Regions from separate parts of the Pseudomonas sp. DR48 genome, predicted to be linked through region 2. Evidence: riboswitches for the same ligand, from Rfam matches in the RefSeq annotation. Region 2 holds a riboswitch; the other holds the start of a gene.
What was found. Region 2 has a riboswitch for cobalamin ahead of cobW (cobalamin biosynthesis protein CobW). Riboswitches for the same ligand answer to the same signal wherever they lie in the genome.

Region 1: linked by a shared signal. The riboswitch ahead of cobO (cob(I)yrinic acid a,c-diamide adenosyltransferase) and the one ahead of cobW (cobalamin biosynthesis protein CobW) in region 2 are both predicted to bind cobalamin.

The regions. Positions count from the first base shown of each region.
Region 1 covers NZ_CP081946.1:3,817,414-3,820,812, reverse strand. The annotation lists gene bluB (5,6-dimethylbenzimidazole synthase) at 1-127, opposite strand, end outside; gene K5K95_RS17265 (cobyrinate a,c-diamide synthase) at 124-1,524, opposite strand; gene cobO (cob(I)yrinic acid a,c-diamide adenosyltransferase) at 1,535-2,146, opposite strand; cobalamin riboswitch at 2,227-2,458, opposite strand; gene K5K95_RS17255 (hypothetical protein) at 2,613-3,197, shown strand; gene K5K95_RS17250 (PQQ-dependent sugar dehydrogenase) at 3,265-3,399, shown strand, end outside.
Region 2 covers NZ_CP081946.1:5,298,485-5,301,883, forward strand. The annotation lists gene K5K95_RS24005 (cobalamin biosynthesis protein) at 1-97, opposite strand, end outside; gene K5K95_RS24010 (CbtA family protein) at 94-798, opposite strand; gene K5K95_RS24015 (CbtB-domain containing protein) at 810-1,013, opposite strand; cobalamin riboswitch at 1,132-1,360, opposite strand; cobalamin riboswitch at 1,560-1,772, shown strand; gene cobW (cobalamin biosynthesis protein CobW) at 1,872-2,933, shown strand; gene cobN (cobaltochelatase subunit CobN) at 2,937-3,399, shown strand, end outside.

The DNA of each region.
Region 1 (3,399 bases), 1.5 Mb from region 2:
CTTCGAGCAGGCGCCGCAGCAGCTCGGGCTCTACCGTGCCGCCGCTGAAGTGGCGCATGTCGCGGCGTTCGGCGATGGCTCGGTAGACTGCATCGCGTTCTGACTGGCTGAATGCGTTGTCAGTCATGGCCTCTTCGCGAGCAAGCCCGCTCCCACATTAGATGGAGTACAACCTGACGAAACCTGGTCAACTTTGGGAGCGGGTTTGCTCGCGATGGCGGCCTCAAGTTTTGGCGCAAACAATGCGGCTATCGCTGAAGGATTCGACGGAAAATAAAAATGCACATAAGAGGCCGTCATCCGCCCCTCACGATAAACCGCCTCCGCCCCGCGCCCGCCATTCGGGCTCAGGCCCCGGGCAATCGGCTCAAGCTCGGTGCTGGTCAGCGAATGGTGATAGGTGTGGCCACGCAGCGAACCTTCCGGCAGTTCCACCGCTTGCAACGCCAATGCCGCCAGACGCTTTTGCATCACCGCATCGCCTTTGAGCAAGCCGACCAGTTCGGCACGCGTGCCTTCGACGTCGGTCAGCGAGTCCAGCAGATACAGCATTCCGCCACACTCGGCCAGCAACGGTTTTCCGGCAGCATGATGCGCGCGGATCGCGTCGAGCATCGATGTGTTCCGCGACAGCGCCACATGGTGCAATTCCGGATAACCGCCTGGCAGATAAAGGCTGTCAGCCTCCGGCAATTGGCTGTCGCGGATTGGCGAGAAGAACGACAATTCGGCGCCCATGGCCCGCAGCAAATCCAGGCTCGCGCCGTAGGTGAACGCGAACGCCTCGTCACGGGCCACGGCGATGCGCACGCCGGCCAGCAAAGGCTCGGCAACGATTATTTCAGGTGCCGCGAACTCCACGGGCGGTGGCAGCGCCACGTCGCAACTGCTGGCCAGTGATTCGGCGGCCGCATCGAGGCGCAGATCGAGGTCATTCAACTCACTGGCCTGAACCAGACCGAGATGGCGACTCGGCAATTCGATCCCGGTTTCCCGCGACAAGGCGCCGTACCAACGCAAGCCTTCGGTCAGGCTACCTTCGAGCAATTGCGCGTGACGCAATGTGCCGACGCGGTTGGCCAGCACCCCGGCAAACGGCAAGTCCGGTTGATATTTGGCCAATCCCAACGCCAGCGCACCGAAGGTCTGCGCCATGGCGGTGCCATCAATCACCCCAAGCACCGGCACACCAAAGTGCCGTGCCAGGTCGGCGCTCGACGGCGTGCCGTCGAACAACCCCATGACACCTTCGATGAGGATCAGGTCGGCTTCACCGGCCGCTTCCCACAACAGCCGACGACTTTCCTGCTCGCCGACCATCCACATGTCCAGCTGATACACCGGCGCACCGCTGGCCCGTTCAAGAATCATCGGGTCGAGAAAATCCGGGCCGCATTTGAACACGCGAACCTTGCGCCCCTGATTGCGATGCAAACGGGCCAACGCGGCGGTGACGGTGGTCTTGCCCTGACCGGAAGCCGGCGCGGCGATCAGTACTGCCGGGCAATGACGTATGCTTTTCATAAAATAGTATTCACAGCTCGACGCCTTTTTGCGCCTTGATCCCGGCCTGGAACGCGTGCTTGATCACGCCCATTTCGGTGACGGTGTCGGCCAGTTCAATCATTTCCGGCTTGGCGCCGCGACCGGTGACGACCACGTGCTGCATCGGCGGACGTGCCTGCAAGTCAGTGAGCACCTGATCAAGGTCGAGGTAACCGTGCTTGAGGGCGATGTTCAGCTCATCCAGCACTACCAGGCCGATGGACGGATCGCGCAACAATTCACGGGACACCGCCCAAGCCGCTTCAGCGGCGGCGATGTCGCGCTGACGGTCCTGGGTTTCCCAGGTGAAGCCCTCGCCCATCACATGAAAACGCACCTGCTCCGGAAAGCGGCGGAAGAACAGCTCTTCGCCCGTGCTGTTGCGGCCCTTGATGAACTGCACCACACCGCACTGCATGCCGTGGCCCATGGAGCGGGCGAGCATGCCGAAGGCCGAGCTGCTTTTGCCTTTGCCGTTGCCGGTCAGCACCAGCAACAGGCCGCACTCGTTCGGGGAATTGGCGATGCGTTCGTCGATCACGGCTTTTTTGCGCTGCATGCGCGCCAGATGGCGTTCGTCACGATCGGGGGAATCAGTCATGGGGGAGCTCTCCGTTGAGGCTGGATAACGGCGGGCAGGCACAAGAATAGACGGCAAGAAGCCTGGCATCGCCCACCGTGATGCCGCTGGATGAATCAGGCCGGTCTCCGGGCTCATGAGCGGCTTTCGCCTGACTGCGCGCCTTCCCATGTCAGTCGACACAGTGGCTCAAAGCGCAGCTTTTCACTCATTTACCGTTGCGGGGGCAGCGCCGGGATCGTGCTGTTCATGAGTTGAACCAACGCACTCACCGGCTTCCCTGTTTCACTCTGTCGACCAAGGCCACAGAGCACCTGAAACAAGCCGCGAAGGTTAGAGGGTTGGGGGTGGAGCGTCAATTAAAGCCGGGGTGCCGCCCGGCGAATATCGGCCGCCGATCAAAAATATGACGCCAATCTTGTGCCATGCACGCCGCAATGATATCAAAGAGCCACAATCCCACATCACAATAACAAGGGTAAGCCACATGCAAGGCATGATCATCAGCAATCCGAAGCTGGAATTCCTGCGCCCGGTACTGGAGCGCTGGTTTGACTGTATCGACCGCTACAACGCGGTGCGCGGTGATAACGACACACCTTATTGGTACGACGAAAAAGCCAACCTTGGCCTGCTCGCGGCCGCGGCGTGGATGGCAGAAATGGTCACGCTGCAACAGACCCCGACGCGCAAGCAAACCGAAGAAGGCGACCGCAATGGTCGCGCCGATCTGTTTATCGCCTCCCCCGAGGAGCGCGCCTACCTCCAGGCCACTCAACGTTGGCCACGGGTCAACAACCTGAACCTGACGCAGGCATTGCAGGACATTACCTGCGATGCCAAACGGATCAGCTACGCCAGCGACCTGAAACTCGGCTGTCTGTTCGTGGCGCCGCAAAAGGCCCAGCAGAGCGCGACACCGGAGGAACTTCAGGACATGGTCGACGACCTGCAAAAGGAACACTGCTGCGCCGTGGCCTGGTATTTCCCGTACGCCTACCGCAAGTTGCGCAGCGAAGCCGGCAATTATCATCCCGGCATCGCCGTGCTGCTCAAGGAAGCCCGCGGCTGATGGGTTGAACCATCGCACCACTGATCTTCTCTATGATTAAGTCACTGCATTCATAGGGAAGATCAGTATGCGCAAGCCCCAGCTCGTTCTCGTTATCGCGCTCGCAGGAGGGCTCGCCGCGTGTGGTGATACCTCCAGCCTGCAAGTCACCGACGGCACCGGCCCGTCACCCAAGCTGCCCGAACCGAACAAAACCCTGATT
Region 2 (3,399 bases):
ATGCCTGATCGAGCAACGCCCGCAGCGTGCTGACGGGGCAGCCGCGCTGGCAGCCCAGGCCGACCACTAAAGTCGGCGCTGTGCTGGTATCCGTCATGCGTGGTATTGGCCATCGCTTTTGCGACGGAACAACCAGGCGCTGATCAGGCCCAAGGCCAGCCAGAATCCCAGGTTGGTCAGCTGCGAAGCGATTTTGAACTGGGTTTCCAGGGCTTGCGGAGCGAGCATCGAATGCACCTCCGGTTGTGGCGCGCCGATGACATGCGGAACCACCAGAATGGCCACGCCGAGGATCTTCATCAGCCAGTGGCGGCTGAACACGATCAGCGCGATGCCAACAGCGGTAGAGGCGGCCGTGCCGATCCACCAGATTTGCCGTTGCGCCAGATCGGCCGCGGCGGTGCCTGGCAGTTCAGGCGGCAGGCCGAGGGCCGGCGCCAGCACGAACGTCGCGTAACCTGCCAGGCCCCAGAGCAGGCCTTGAGCGGTTTTGGTCGGTGCACGCAAGGTGTAGAGACCGGCCAGCATCAGGGCGAAACCGACGGCCACCACCAGATTGCCGCCGGTGGTCGACAGCACGCGCTGCCAGCCGTCTTTTGGTTCCCAGGCTTCGGCATCGTGGGTGTGAGCAGCGGTGCCGGCGGCATGTTCGTGGACTTCAACCGCAGCCGGTTCGGATTTTTCGTATGTCTCGGCCTGCAAAATCAGCGGTGCCACCCAGAAGCTTTGCAGCAGGGTCAGCAGCAACGCGGCCAGCAACCCGGTGAAACCCGCGGTTTGCGCAATACGCTTGATCATCTCGGCTGGCCTCAATGGCACGGGAACGCGGAGCTGTGTCGGGTATCGTGCGCGGCGTTGTGCACCGCTTCAATGTGCGAAAAGCCGGCGAAATAGACCAGGCTCGCACCCAGGATCGACGCAAACACGGCGGCGGTCAGGCGTTGAGACAGGGTCGTGGTGGTGCTGGCGGTGCTCTTGTCGGCGTGGCTGCCGGTGCTGCTGATGATCGACATGGCGCATCCCTCTGGTCTGTCAGTGGGTGAATAGAGCGCATGGAAGACCCCTGCGAACGGGCACGCAGAGGTTCAAACAGCGCCCGCCCACCGCGGGTTTGTTATTCAGTGATCGTAATGGTCACTTTGTGTTGCGGGCCGGTCTCCGGGCTCACGAGGGGTCAAGGCTTGCGCCTGAACCTGCAAGCGTCACCTTCCCATGCCGAACTGCTGGCACAGTGGATCTGACGCTCCGCTCGCTTACCGTTGCGGGGGCAGCACCGGACTGACATGGCTTTGAGTAAAGCACATGATTTACCGGTTTCCCGTTTCACCCTGTGAAGGGCACCCGTAACAAGGCGTGTAGGAGAGCATGGGCGGGGCGGGGTAGTCAATTGGCATGGTTTCTCGTTTGGTTGATCGTTCCCACGCTCTGCGTGGGAATGCCTCAACGGACGCTCCGCGTTCGGCTGCGAAGGGACGCAGAGCGTCCCGGGCTGCATTCCCACGCAGAGCGTGGGAACGATCATTGGGCAGGTCAACGATTGACCCGCCCCCACACGATGCGTAGCCTTGCGCTTTCGAGGTTCTTCGGCGTTTGCCGAAGCTAAGAAGGGAACGCGGTCGATGCCGCGGCTGCCCCCGCAACTGTGAACGGTGATGTTCGCTGCCACGCCACTGCAAACCCTGCACAACGGGTTCGCGGGAAGGCGCAGCGAATGCCAGTCTGCCATTGGCACACCGTCAGCCAGGAGACCTGCCTCGACACAGATTCTCACTACAACCGGGCGGGGTGATCCGGTGGCGAACTCTTCCGCGCGCGCATCCGTCGCAGCGATTGTCGTCCCGTATGCCCGCCACCTTGCCAAAGGGCATCCGATGAAAACACTGGCCAAACTTCCCGTCACCATCGTTACCGGCTTCCTCGGCTCGGGCAAAACCACCTTGCTGCGGCACATGCTCGACAACGCTCAGGGTCGCCGCATCGCGGTGATCGTCAACGAGTTCGGCGAACTGGGCATCGACGGCGAAATCCTCAAGCAGTGTTCCATTGGCTGCACTGAAGAAGAAGCCAACGGCCGCGTCTACGAACTGGCCAACGGCTGCCTGTGCTGCACCGTCCAGGAAGAGTTCTTCCCGGTGATGCGCGAATTGGTGGCGCGTCGCGGCGACCTCGACCACATCCTCATCGAAACCTCTGGCCTGGCGCTGCCAAAGCCTCTGGTTCAAGCCTTCCAGTGGCCGGAAATTCGCAGCGCCTGCACCGTTGACGCGGTGATCACCGTGGTCGACAGCCCGGCCGTCGCTGCCGGCACCTTTGCTGCCTTCCCGGACCAGGTCGATGCCCAACGCAAACTCGACCCGAACCTGGATCACGAATCGCCATTGCACGAGCTGTTCGCCGACCAACTGGCCAGCGCCGACCTGGTGATCCTCAACAAGGCCGACCTGATCAGCCCTGAAGACCTGGCCCGGGTGCGCCTGGAAGTCGCCGAAGAATTGCCGCCAGCCGTCAAAGTCATCGAAGCCAGCAGCGGCCGCGTGCCACTGGACGTGCTGATCGGCCTTGGCGCCGGCTCCGAAGAACACATCGACAGCCGTCACAGCCATCACGACCACCACCATGAAGGCGAAGACGATCACGACCACGATGCGTTCGATTCGATCTCCATCGAACTGCCGCAAGCCGACGAAAGCCTGCTGCTGGACGCGCTGACTCAACTGGTGGTCCAGCACGGCATCCTGCGGGTCAAAGGTTTCGCTGCCATCCCGAACAAACCGATGCGCCTGCTGATCCAGGGCGTGGGGACGCGTTTCGACAAGCATTTCGACCGTCAGTGGGGCGCCGCCGAAGCGCGCACCACGCGTCTGGTGCTGATCGGCCAGGAACTGGACGCTGTCCTGCTTGAAGCGCAATTGCGCGCCGCGCTCAGCGTGTAAGCCATGCACCTGCTCAGGACCCAGCCCGGCGGTTTCGTGTCGGATGACAATATTGCCGACCTTGGACAAACCCCCGCCGAGCTGGTGATCCTGTGCAGCGGCGATTCCAGCCTCGCGCTGCTCGCCGAAGCGGCGCAGCAGCTGCCGGACGATTACCCCAGCGTGCGCCTGGCCAACCCGATGCAGGTGCAGAACCATGCCTCGGTCGATCTGTACGTCGACGAAGTGCTGCGCCACGCCAAGGTGATTCTGATTTCGCTGCACGGTGGCATCGCCTATTGGCGCTACGGCGTCGAACGGCTGGTGCAACTTGCGGAGCAGGGTGTGCAGCTGATTCTGGTGCCGGGCGATGATCGCCCGGACCCGGAACTCAGCGACCTGAGCACCGTCCCCGCGGAAGACCGCGATCGTCTCTGGCAGTTTTTGCGTCAGGGCGGCATGAACAATGCCCTGGATTTTTTCCGCT